4 regions of the Pseudomonas mucidolens genome follow, and region 4 is predicted to be linked to each of the others. Evidence: predicted binding sites of a transcription regulator. Region 4 holds the regulator's gene; each other region holds the start of a gene.

Region 1 (3,249 bases), 540 kb from region 4:
GCTGCTGGTGGATCGCCAGGAGTCGGCGGGTGGCGGTCATATCAAATGGCTATTGATCGGCCTGCTGGGAACGGTGGCGATTGCCTCGCAGAACATCCTGCCGATCCATATCGCCTTTATCCCGCTGCTGGTGCCGCCACTGTTGTATGTACTCACCAAGTTGCAGCTGGACCGCCGCCTGATTGCCTGCGTGATGACGTTCGGCCTGATCACGCCCTACATGTTCCTGCCGGTCGGGTTCGGCAATATCTTCCTCAATCAGATCCTGCTGGCCAACGTCGCCAAAGGCGGCGTGGACATCAGCCAGGTCAACGTGACCCACGCCATGGGCATTCCGGCATTGGGCATGGTCTTTGGCTTGTTGGTGGCGGTGTTTTTCAGCTACCGCAAGAAGCGCGTCTATGACCTGAAGAAAATCGAACGGGTCGAACAGGTCGCGGTGCGCTACAACCCGCTGACGCTGCTGGTCGCCGGGGTGGCGATCGCTGCGGCGTTCATCATCCAGTTATGGCTGGACTCGATGATCATCGGCGCCCTGGCCGGCTTCCTGATCTTCTCGGTGTCGGGCATCGTGCGCTGGCGTGATACTGACGACTTGTTCACCGAAGGCATGAAGATGATGGCGATGATCGGCTTCATCATGATTGCCGCCTCAGGTTTTGCCGAAGTGCTCAAAGCTACCGGCCAGGTACAGACGCTGGTGCAGGCCTCTGCTGCCCTGATCGGCCACAGCCGTGGCGTGGGTGCGCTGCTGATGTTGCTGGTGGGCCTGTTGGTGACCATGGGCATTGGTTCGTCGTTCTCCACGGTGCCGATCCTTGCCGCGATTTTCGTACCCTTGTGCCTGCAGCTCGGTTTCAGCCCGCTGGCCATCGTGTGTATCGTCGGCACCGCGGGCGCCTTGGGGGATGCCGGGTCTCCAGCGTCGGATTCCACGCTGGGCCCGACCTCGGGTTTGAATATCGATGGTCAGCATCACCATATCTGGGACACCGTGGTCCCGACGTTCCTGCATTACAACCTGCCGTTGCTGGTGTTCGGCTGGTTTGCCGCGATGGTCCTGTAATCTGCTCCCTGTCCCGTGCATAGGCGGGGACAGGCTTGGCGGTCATCGCCAGCGATGACCGCCGGGCAACCCTCGGGCGCCTACAGTTTTCTCTCCCCTGGCCGTTAACCTCTTAACGCCGTCTTATAAGAGAGAGAATCCATGCGTCTTAGTCTGAAGGCCAAAGTACTGTCCCTTGCCGTGCTGCCTGTGCTGTTGTTTGCCGTGGTCATCAGCCTGACCACGGTGTGGATACTCAAGGAGCAGGCCAGGACCGAGGTCGAAGAAACCCGTGAACGCCTGCTCAACGATGCCAAGAGCACCCTGAAAAGCTATGTAGAAGTGGCCATGACTACGATCAAGCCGCTTTACGACGCCGCCGCGCCAGGTGATACGGCGGCGCGGGCGCAGGTGGTCAAGTTGCTGTCCAACACCTCCTACGGCAAGGACGGTTATTTCTTCGGCTACGATTCCGAGACCATTCGCCTGTTCAAGGGCAACAGCCCGGATGGCTTAGGCAAGAGCTTCAAGGACAATCGTGATCCCAACGGTGTCTACGTCAACGTCGGCCTGGTGAAAGTCGCCAAGGACGGCACTCACTACTTGCAATACAGTTCGACGCTGCCAGGGCAAACGGAACTGGTGCCCAAGCTTGGTTATACCGAATACCTGCCCAAGTGGGACATGGTGATTGGTACGTCGGTCAACCTGGACGGCATCGAAGCGCTGGTGGCCGAGGTGCAAGCCAAAGTCAACGACCGCATGGAAGGGGTGTTGCTGAGCATCGTCGGCATCGCGCTGGTGCTGTTGGTGGTGATTGCTGCTGTCGGTATGCTGCTGGCCAATACCATTTTGCGGCCGCTGCACTTGATGAAAACCAATCTCGACGACATCGCCGCCGGCGAAGGCGACTTGACCCGCCGCCTGGCAATCACTAGCCAGGACGAACTGGGCGAGCTGGCGGGCTCGTTCAACCGTTTTGTCGACAAGATTCACGGCCTGGTGCGCCAGATTACCGAAATGACCTCGCAACTCACGGGGCTGGTGGGCCAGGTTTCCGAACAGGCCCAGCGCTCGGAACAGGCCATGGAGCGCCAGCGTCACGAGACCGATCAAGTGGCGACGGCAATCAACGAAATGTCTTCCGCGGCCCATGAAGTTGCGCGCAGTGCCCAGGGCGCGGCGGTGGCGGCGCAGCAGACCGATGTCGAGGGCCAGACCGCCAAGCGCGTGGTGGATGGCAGCATTGCGCAGATTCACGCGCTGGTGAACGACATTCGCAGCAGCGGTGTGTCGCTGGACAGCCTGCAGCAGGACGTTTCCTCGATTGTCAGCGTGCTTGGGGTGATTCGCTCGATTGCCGAGCAAACCAATCTGCTGGCCCTCAACGCAGCCATTGAAGCGGCGCGTGCGGGTGAAGCCGGGCGCGGGTTTGCGGTGGTGGCCGATGAAGTGCGCGCGCTGGCCAGCCGTACCCAGCAAAGCACCCAGGAAATCCAGGGCATGATCGACCGCCTGCAAAAAGGCACCGAGGCGGCCGTGGAGTCCATGCACCGTTCCAGCGATGCCGGTGACGGCACCTCAGCCAAAGCCAACGAAGCCGGGGCGTCCCTCGACACCATGGCGCAGTTGATCGGCACCATCAACTCGATGAACGCGCAGATTGCCAGCGCCGCCGAGGAACAAACTGCGGTGGCCGAAGAGATCAACCGCAGCGTGCATCAGATTGCCGTCGCGGTGGATAGCATGGCGGACGAGACCCAGCAGGGTGCGCAGACGTCTCGCAGCCTGGCGGATCTGGGGCAGCGGTTGGGGCAGTTGGTGGGGCAGTTCAAGATCTGATCGTTTCAAGACAGGGGCGGGTTGGGTCCATATCACGGTGGATATGAACCTGACCCAACCCCCGGGGTCCCCGATAACCCGCTAAACATCGCGCATCAACAACCCGAACCGCACCTCCATCTCCAGTGGAACCGGCACATATACCGTGTGCCCGTCCCCCGGTGCCACGTCGATGGCTTCGCCCTTGGCGTTGCACATCCTTCCCAGATCAAAATGAAAATTTCCCGCCGGCGTCATCAACTCCAGGTGATTGCCCACGGCAAAGCGGTTCTTCACCTTGACCTCGGCCAACTCGCCACGCCGTTCGCCGGTCAACTCACCGACAAACTGCTGGCGCTCCGAGACTGAGCTGCCGTTCTGGT
Region 2 (3,249 bases), 1.3 Mb from region 4:
TCGAAGAATAAGGCTTGTTGAACTGTCGCCGGTACCAGGCCTCCATTCGCGGCATCGCCGATAGCGCCAATTTTATTACTTTCCTGTGGCGGACTGTCATAAATAAATGCAATGGCGGTACGGTTAGCATAGACAGATTTAACATTATTTAGATCAAGTTCTGGGGGGATATTGTTCATATTTTCGCCCCATAACAGCAGGCGCTTGGTGCTGCCTAAAACCGGAACTAACGCTGCGAAATCACGTTCGGTTGAAAACATTCGAGTGGCCGGGTTGTTTTTTAAGTACGTTTTAATTTCTTCCGGAGGCTCTCCGCCAAACGCCTTTAGGCCCTTGACATGGACGCTTTGCGTTGTGCCATCAGTGAGTGAAAATGCCGCAGCACTGGCAACGAAAACTCGATCTTTTGGATCGGGAGCGTAAAACGAGTACTGCCCTGTTTGTGACATAAAGCTATTACGATTTTCCTCTTCGGTAATATTCTGATAGCCGTTGAAAACATCAATTTCTAGAGAACATGTTTCTACCCCTGATTCACCACTGGCTGACATGGGCACAACGGCGAATCTGATTTTTGCGCCAGCCATGGCGGCAGTAATTGAAAAATCCAGTGAATCATTCGTAGTTAGATATTTTTTGCTGTTAATATACCAATGATATGTCGAACCTGATTCCGCTTGTGAGTGTTCATAAAAATAACTCCCCCGCACCGTACCTCCGGGCGTGGGCTCACCTATAATAGTCACATTCGTAGCGACAGGAGCTGCGCACATAATCTTGATTCCTTGAGTTGAGCCTTGCCAATCAAGACTCCTGCAAAACACCGCTTCCCTTTTATCAATTACGCTTAATCGTGCAGTGAAATCAGTGCGGGGATTTAGCATAAGTTCAATAGGGTATTAATAGTTGGCGCTGCAGAAGGACATGTGTCTACTGTCATATCTGACAGGTAGTGCCACCGTTTGTCTGTTTTTAACCGTTATATGATCCACGGTGGGAGGCCCGGCTGGTTGCCCTGACAGGCCGCAAGGTTCGCCAGAAAAGGCACCTGAAGCACTATCAGATTTAACCCGCTGCCATTGAATCGCCGGCGTGTGCGTCCGCGGCTCAATGCCTGGCTCAGCCCGCGTTACTTTCTTGTACGATCGTACCTAAAGCTCCTTGCTCCCAAGCCGATACTTCTATGAAGCTCTTAAAAAGCTGCGTCGATAATAAACGCTTCGCAAGGACCGTCCCATGCCCTCACTACGCTCCATTCAAGCTCGCTACACCTTGTTTCTCGTACTGTTCGTCCTGCTGTTATTCATCTTGACCGTGGTTGGCATCGGCCAACTTGTGGCCCCCAAGTTGCGTCACACCGAAGAACAGGTCGCCCTCAACCGCATTGCGGAAGTGGCCGAACAGATTCAGGGCGAATTGAACAAGGTCCAGTCTCAGCAACGTAGCATCACCCAGACCATCCCCCTGCTCGACAGCGATGCCATCGACAAGGTCCTGCCGGGGCTGGTGGACCAGTACGGCGAACAAAAGGTATTTGGTGGCGGCATCTGGCCCCTACCCGACCAGCGCACCCCGGGGCGCAATAAACACAGTACGTTCTGGCACCGTGATGCCTCGGGCAAGCTGATAGTCAACACTTTCTGGAACAGTGACGCGGCCCCCAACTATTACGACCAGACCTGGTACAAGGGTGGCCTGCAATCGCCTGCTGGCCAGTGCGCCTGGGCCGCGGCTTATAAGGATGACGCCAGCGCCCAGCCACGCACCAATTGCGCCATGGCCATTGCACGCGATGGCGTGCCTTACGGTGTCGCCACCATTGATGTGACGCTGGGATTCTTCAACGATCTGGTGGCCAGCAAGGAGAAAGACATCGGCGGGCAGATGCTGATCGTCGAGGGGGACGGCAAAATCATTAGCAACAGCTCGCGGATCAGCGGCCCGCAGGTGTTGAAAAACATCAGCGAACTGACGGCCACCTCGGCCTTTGCCGCGCAGGTCAGCGCTGGCCTGGCCCATCGTGATCAACCGTTGCAACGCAGTGAATTCGACAATCAGGGCGTAGCCAGCACGTTTTTCATGCGCCCCATTGAAGGTACGCCCTGGTTCCTGGCCACCGCCCTGCCCACCTCACTGATCACCGCCCAGCGCGATGATGTGCTGGGAACCCTGAGCTTGCTGCAAATCCCCATGGTCTTGTTGCTGGTGCTGCTGCAGGTCTACGCCATCCGTCAGTTAGTGCAGCGGATGAAAGCCCTGAAGACCAACATTGACGCGCTGTCTACGGGGGATGCTGACCTGACCCGACGGATCACCGTCCGCGCCGAAGATGAGCTGGGTGCCATTGGGCATTCAGTCAACCGTTTTATTATCTATCTGCAAAACATGATCGGTGAAGTGACCCAGGCCACGGGGGCCATGTCCTCGAGCCTGGCGCAATTGCAGCAGGCCTCGGTCCAGACCAATCAGATTCTGGTGCGCCACGCCTCGGAGACCGATCAGACCGTGACCGCTATCAACGAGATGAGCTCGACCGCGGATACGGTGGCTGAAAACGCCGCCGAGACGGCTGCCTTCACTCAGCGCGCCAATGAACACGCTGACCGTTCGCGGCTGGTGGTGGATGAGGCCTCGCGCAGTGTCGGAGCCTTGATCGGTGAAGTGTCCAGTGCCACCCAGACCGTGGAAAACATGCGCCAGGACGCCCAGCGCATCACTGAAACCCTGGACGTGATTGGCGCGATTGCTGGCCAGACCAACCTGTTGGCACTCAACGCAGCGATTGAAGCGGCGCGGGCCGGCGAGCAGGGACGTGGCTTTGCGGTGGTTGCCGATGAAGTGCGCGCCCTCGCCGCCCGGACCCAGGCCAGTACCTCGCAAATCAATGAAATGCTCGGCCGCCTGACGCTGGGGGTCAATTCTTCGGTGACCGCGATGGAAAACACCCAAGTCAGTTGTCAGTCGGCGGCGGACGCCACGGCGAGGGTCAATACGGGGCTGGATGAAATGGCCGGTTCGGTCAGTCACATCAATAACCTCAGTACCCAGATCGCCACCGCGGCCGAGCAACAAAGTGCAGTCACCGAAGAGATCAATCGCAGCATGGTGCAGATCCGACAGATGGTCGACGAGCTGGTCCAAAGCGGTCAAGCCGCCGCGCACAACACTCATACCCTGGTGCAGGCCAACAGCCAAGTGATCGCCCTGATGAGCCGCTTCAAGGTGCGCTGAAGATACCCGGCCGACTCC
Region 3 (3,249 bases), 2.3 Mb from region 4:
GGCCATGCTATCGACGGTGTCGCGCTCGATTGGAATTTTTTCCTGCGGCGACTCGGTCTGGACCTCGGGATTGATGGTGCGCTCGGGCGCCAGCTCCGGCGAGCCGCCCAGGTCGATTACAAAGGGCGTGCCACTTTCGGAAAAGCCGATGGGATCCTTGAAGTAACCGGCAATCGCGAGCTTTTGCTCCGGGGTCGCCGTGGACATCAGCCACAGCACCAGAAAGAACGCCATCATCGCCGTCGCAAAGTCGGCGAAGGCGATTTTCCAGGCGCCGCCGTGATGCCTGCCCGCAAAGCGCTTGACGCGCTTGATTATAATCGGCTGATTGTTTTCCATGACTTAGCGACCGCGAACCGCTTGTTCCAGCTCGATAAAGCTCGGACGGTGTCTCGGATACAAAACCTTGCGCCCGAATTCCACGGCCAGGGACGGCGGCATGCCGGAAGCCGAGGCCACCAGGGAAGCCTTGATGGACTCATAAATATTCAGTTCTTCCTTGGCGTCGTGTGCCAGGGATGTCGCCAGCGGACCGAAAAAGCCGTAGGCGGCCAGGATACCGAAGAAGGTTCCCACCAACGCCGCGCCCACGTGCATACCGATGGCCGTCTGGTCACCCTCGCCCAGAGACGCCATGGTCACCACGATCCCGAGCACCGCCGCAACAATACCAAAGCCGGGCATGCCGTCCGCGATACCGTTTACCGCGTGGGACGGGTGCTCAAGCTCTTCCTTCAAACTGAACAACTCCATGTCGAACAGCCCCTCCAGCTCATGGGGTGCCATGTTGCCGGAGGACATGATGCGCAAGTAGTCGCAGATATAGGCTGTCATGCGCTCATCCTTGAGCACGGCCGGGTACTTGGCGAAGATCGGGCTTGCCGCGGCGTCCTCGATGTCGCCTTCAATGGCCATCATGCCTTCACGACGGCTTTTGTTGAGAATCTCGTAGACCAGGCTCAGCACTTCCAGGTAGAAAGTGTGGGAAAAGCGCGAGCCAAACATGGCCAAGGACTTCTTGAACACATGCAGGGTCGTGTAGCCGGGGTTGGCTTGCAGGAATGCGCCCAGCGCAGCACCGCCGATGATCAGTACTTCGAAGGGCTGGATCAACGCGGCAATCTTGCCATGAGACAGAACGTACCCGCCGAGTACGCTAGCGATAACGACGATGATGCCGATAATTTTAACCATAGGGGATGAGTACTTGCGCCGTCGGGTTCATGGACATATTCGGAAGATCTGAAAACTCTTCTTCTACTTATCGGCAAAACTGCGCCAGACTATAGCCCGTTAAGGCGAAAAGCCAGTTCGGCCCACTCCGGGCGTGTTGACCGCAAGTGATGATCGCGCCCCAATCATGGCAAACGAAACGGCAATCCAAATTTCAAAGCCCACTACCCTGGCCGGCTGGATAAAGCGTCTGGACGAGGTTCACCTACCTGTCCCGCAATCGAGCCATAACGCGGTGTGCAAGGCCATCGGCGACAGCCGTCGTTCGTTGCGAGATATTGCAGAGTTGATGCAAGACAGCCCGGCGCTGGTGCTCAGCGTCATGCGTGAAGCCAACAACCACACCCACGGCAGCCTGGCAGAACCTGCAGAAAACCTTGAAGTGGCGATCAATCGCCTCGGCTTGAAACGCACCGAGGAACTGCTTGCCCGCTTGCCGGCGGTCCCGTTCAATGAGATTCCCGTGGCGCTGCGCCAACTTCAACTGATCAGCCAACATGCCTCGCAACAAGCCAGCGGCCTGTTTGCCAGCCGCCTGGCGCGGCTGTGGCAAGACATCCATTGGGGCAGCCTGCTGTTTCTCTCGCCGCTGTGGCCAATGGCGGTGATCTACCCAAAACTGCTCGAAGAATGGGAATTGCGGGTGGTCCACAAGGGTCAATCGGCGCACCAGGTCGAACAAGAGTTGTTTGGCGTGCGCTTGCTGGAACTGTGCCTGGGGTTGACCGAAACCTGGCGCCTGCCGATCTGGGTTTCCCAGGGTTATCAATTGTTGCTCGGCGAACAACGTCTGCTGGTCAAGGCGTTACGCATTGCCCGCGAGGAAACGCCGCTGCACCAGCAGCAGCAACTGGATGATGACCCGACGCTGCAGCGCTGGCTGAACCAGCCGGCCAACACCGTGCTGCTGGCCAACGGCATGGCCCTGGCGGCGCAGGAATCCTGGTCATGTCCGCACACCCTGCGCTGGCAATACCTGACCGCGCTGTACTTGCAGCAACCCCTGGCCGAAATCCAGCAACAGGTTCACCAGCAGGCAGCGATCAGCGCCCGTCATACACTGGCGGCCGATCTCTGGCACCCGGCACTCGCGCTGATCTGGCCGTGGGACGAGCAACGCGTGCATCGCGGCTTGCTGCCGGCACCGCCCCCCCACTGCCGAATCGCTGGCCGTTTGGCGCAAGCGCTGCGGCGAACTGCTGATGGAGCCCAGCCGCTTCGCCAATGCGATGCACTTGACCGTCTGCGCCAAGGAAGCCTTGACTGCCAGCGGCATGCAACGGGTCATGCTGTTAATGGCCGACCGCACCCTGAGCATCTTGCGCGTGCATCAGGTTGGCGGCCTGCCCAACGAGGCGGCCCACCTGAGTCTGGATGTGGCACCCAGCACACTGCTACAACGCCTGCTGGAAAAATCCGCCCAGGTACGCCTGACTCCCGACAATTACGCCCAGTTCGCAGCGCTGCTGCCTGCCTCGCTACGCCACCTGTTTGCCGGCGAACACCTGCTGCTACGCTCGCTGAGCTGCAATGATCGCGTGGTAATGGTGATGATTGCCGACCAGGGCGGCGGGCCGTTCTCGGAAACCACCGTACAAGCCTTCGGCAAAACCGCCCAATGCATCGAGAAAGCCCTGCACAGCTTTACCAACCGCAGCGCGTGAAGCTTGCGCTACAATCGCCCTCCTTTATTACCCCATTTTGTGCCCAGGAGACCTCACATGCCTGACTTCTCTGGCTTGCCGCTGGTAATCGAGCCCAGCGACCTGCTGGGTCGCCTTGCCGCTGAACAGCTGATTCTGGTGGACCTGACCAGCGCTGCGCGGTATGCCGAAGGGCATATCCCCGGCGCGCACTTTGTCGACCCCAAACGCACCCAACTGGGCCAGGCGCCCGCGCCGGGACTGCTGCCGCCCAAGGCAGATCTTGAACAACTGTTCGGCGAAGTGGGTCATACCCCGGACGCCACCTATGTGGTGTATGACGACGAAGGGGGTGGCTGGGCCGGACGTTTTA
Region 4 (3,249 bases):
TGCATCCCGTACAGGTGATCGCGGTGACCGGCGGCAAAGGTGGCGTCGGCAAGACTAACGTGTCAGTGAATTTGTCCCTGGCCCTGGCAGAGCTTGGCCGCCGCGTCATGCTGCTGGATGCCGACCTGGGACTGGCGAACGTCGACGTTCTGCTGGGACTGACGCCCAAACATACCCTGGCTGATGTGATTGAAGGCCGCTGTGAGCTGCGCGATGTGCTGTTGCAGGGGCCGGGCGGGATTCGCATCGTACCGGCCGCCTCGGGCACCCAGAGCATGGTTCATCTGAGTCCGGCGCAGCATGCCGGGCTGATCCAGGCCTTCAGTGATATCGGCGACAACCTCGACGTGCTGGTGATCGACACCGCCGCCGGGATCGGCGAGTCAGTGGTCAGCTTCGTGCGTGCAGCCCAGGAAGTGTTACTGGTGGTGTGCGACGAGCCGACCTCGATCACCGACGCTTATGCGCTGATCAAGCTACTCAACCGCGACTACGGCATGAACCGTTTCCGGGTCTTGGCGAACATGGCCCAGAGCCCGCAAGAAGGGCGCAACCTGTTCGCCAAGTTGACCAAGGTCACCGATCGTTTCCTCGATGTCGCTTTACAATACGTCGGCGCAGTGCCCTATGACGAGTGTGTGCGCAAGGCTGTGCAAAAGCAGCGTGCAGTCTATGAAGCGTTCCCTCGTTCCAAGTGCGCGTTGGCGTTCAAGGCTATCGCCCAGAAAGTCGATACCTGGCCACTGCCCGCCAATCCTCGGGGGCATCTGGAGTTTTTCGTCGAGCGCTTGGTGCATCAGACGAGCGCAGGACCGGTGCTATGACATCAAGCGGCTACAACCTTTACAAAAATTCGGCACGTGACAGTCAGGGGGAGTTGATCGAGCGCTATGCGCCTCTGGTCAAGCGCATTGCCTATCACCTGCTGGCACGCCTGCCCGCCAGCGTCCAGGTCGAAGACCTGATCCAGGCGGGCATGATCGGCCTGCTCGAGGTGTCGACCAAGTACGACGCGAGCAAAGGCGCGAGTTTCGAGACGTATGCGGGGATTCGCATCCGTGGAGCAATGCTCGATGAAGTGCGTAAGGGGGATTGGGCGCCGCGTTCGGTACACCGCAATACTCGGATGGTGAGTGACGCAATTCGCTCAATTGAAGCAAAAACCGGTCGTGACGCTAAAGATCATGAAGTTGCGGCCGAACTCCAATTGAGTCTCGACGATTACTACGGGATTTTGAACGATACCTTGGGCAGCCGCTTGTTCAGTTTCGACGACCTGTTACAGGATGGCGAGCATGAAGGGCTGCACGAGGACGGCGCGAGTGGTCATCTCGAACCGTCGCGCGATCTGGAAGATGAGCGTTTCCAGAGCGCGCTGGCGGACGCAATCGCCAATCTGCCGGAGCGTGAGCGGCTGGTGTTGGCGCTGTACTACGACGAAGAGCTGAACCTCAAGGAAATCGGTGAGGTCCTGGGTGTCAGCGAATCGCGGGTCAGCCAATTGCACAGCCAATGCGCCGCCCGCTTGCGGGGGCGTTTGGGAGAGTGGCGCACGCGCTGACAGGCAGTGTGGGGACACTGTGAACGACACCGCCCGGGCGCTTGGCCTGGGCGGGAGCGGCCCGTGGTGCGACCCCTGCAATCCTTTTTGTGTAATGCCTGTTGAATGAAATGGCGCGGCCAGGTGCTGGACGCGTTTAAGACTGCTTGGAGGTCGAATTGGACAAGAACATGAAAATCCTCATCGTTGATGACTTCTCAACGATGCGGCGGATCATAAAAAACCTGTTGCGTGACCTTGGGTTCACTAACACGGTCGAGGCGGACGACGGTCTTACGGCGATTCCGATTCTCAACAGCGGCAGTATCGACTTTCTGGTAACCGACTGGAACATGCCAGGCATGACCGGTATCGAGTTGCTGCGCCACGTGCGCGCTGATGAAAAACTGCGCAGCCTCCCGGTGTTGATGGTGACCGCCGAAGCCAAGCGCGAACAGATCATCGAAGCCGCCCAGGCCGGGGTCAATGGTTACGTGGTCAAGCCATTCACAGCATTGGCCTTGAAAGAGAAGATCGAAAAGATCTTCGAACGTATCCACGGTTGATACCGCCACGGGGGAGCTATGGAGCATAACGAACTATCGCAGGACGATTTTGAATCGACCCTGAAAAAACACGCCCGCGAGTTGGTCGAATGTCTGGAAAAAGGCAAGTTCGGCGACGCGGTGCAGTTGATCCATGAGCTCAATCAGACCCGAGACCGCGGCCTGTATCAGGAAGTGGGCAAGCTCACCCGTGAGCTGCACAGTGCAATCGTCAATTTCCAGATTGACCCGCGCATGCCCCAGGCCGAAGAAATTTCGCAGATCACCGATGCCACCGAACGCCTGTCCTATGTGGTCAGGCTGACCGAGGCGGCGGCCAACCGCACCATGGACCTGGTGGAAAGCGCCACGCCCCTGGTCAACGGCATGGCCAGCGAGGCCCAGGCGCTGAGCGCTGACTGGGGTCGCTTCATGCGTCGGGAAGTGGGGGCCGAGGAGTTTCGTGAACTCGCCCGTCGGGTCGACGGCTTTCTGTCGCGCAGCGAGCAGGAGAACCGCACGGTCTCCAGCAACCTCAACGATATTTTACTGGCCCAGGATTACCAGGACCTCACCGGTCAGGTGATCAAGCGCGTGACCCAACTGGTCACCGAAGTGGAGAGCAACTTGCTCAAATTGGTGTTGATGGCGGGTCAGGTTGATCGTTTTGCCGGCATCGAACATGACCGTGAAGCGATCCTCTCGGAAAAAGATCCACAAAAACATCTCGCCAAGGGTGAAGGTCCGCAGATTCATGCCGATAAACGTGAAGACGTTGTGTCAGGTCAGGATGACGTAGATGACCTGTTATCCAGTTTAGGCTTCTAAGGAGCACGCACCCATGAGCTTCGGCGCCGATGAAGAGATCCTTCAGGATTTCCTTGTAGAGGCCGGCGAAATTTTAGAGCAACTGTCCGAACAACTGGTCGAGCTGGAAAGCCGGCCAGAAGATGCGAACCTGCTCAATGCAATTTTTCGCGGTTTTCACACTGTAAAAGGGGGCGCCGGCTTCCTCCAGCTGCATGAGCTGGTGGAATGCTGTCACATCGCCGAGAACGTGTTCGACATCCTGCGCAAGGGTGAGCGACACGTCGACTCGGAATTGATGGACGTGATCCTGGAGGCCCTGGATGCGGTCAACGGCATGTTCAATGAAGTGCGTGA

What was found. The regulator FliA, encoded in region 4, starts transcription of late flagellar genes. The targets are predictions, from matches to a motif close to CTAAAGTTTNNNNNNNNNNNGCCGNTAA.
Region 1: BLU75_RS06500 (methyl-accepting chemotaxis protein) is a predicted target of FliA. The motif match lies at 1,147-1,174, and genes of this name have one in related genera.
Region 2: BLU75_RS09870 (methyl-accepting chemotaxis protein) is a predicted target of FliA. The motif match lies at 1,152-1,179, and genes of this name have one in related genera.
Region 3: motA (flagellar motor stator protein MotA) is a predicted target of FliA. The motif match lies at 1,262-1,289, and genes of this name have one in related genera.

What each region holds. Positions count from the first base shown of each region.
Region 1 covers NZ_LT629802.1:1,322,903-1,326,151, forward strand. The annotation lists gene BLU75_RS06495 (Na+/H+ antiporter family protein) at 1-1,066, shown strand, start outside; gene BLU75_RS06500 (methyl-accepting chemotaxis protein) at 1,208-2,887, shown strand; gene trhP (prephenate-dependent tRNA uridine(34) hydroxylase TrhP) at 2,969-3,249, opposite strand, start outside.
Region 2 covers NZ_LT629802.1:2,107,088-2,110,336, reverse strand. The annotation lists gene BLU75_RS09875 (RCC1 domain-containing protein) at 1-746, opposite strand, end outside; gene BLU75_RS09870 (methyl-accepting chemotaxis protein) at 1,237-3,231, shown strand.
Region 3 covers NZ_LT629802.1:4,373,930-4,377,178, forward strand. The annotation lists gene motB (flagellar motor protein MotB) at 1-339, opposite strand, end outside; gene motA (flagellar motor stator protein MotA) at 343-1,194, opposite strand; partial or broken gene BLU75_RS20170 (HDOD domain-containing protein) at 1,361-2,897, shown strand; gene BLU75_RS20175 (rhodanese-like domain-containing protein) at 2,955-3,249, shown strand, end outside.
Region 4 covers NZ_LT629802.1:785,995-789,243, forward strand. The annotation lists gene fleN (flagellar synthesis regulator FleN) at 1-824, shown strand, start outside; gene fliA (RNA polymerase sigma factor FliA) at 821-1,561, shown strand; gene BLU75_RS03915 (chemotaxis response regulator CheY) at 1,732-2,106, shown strand; gene BLU75_RS03920 (protein phosphatase CheZ) at 2,125-2,913, shown strand; gene BLU75_RS03925 (chemotaxis protein CheA) at 2,927-3,249, shown strand, end outside.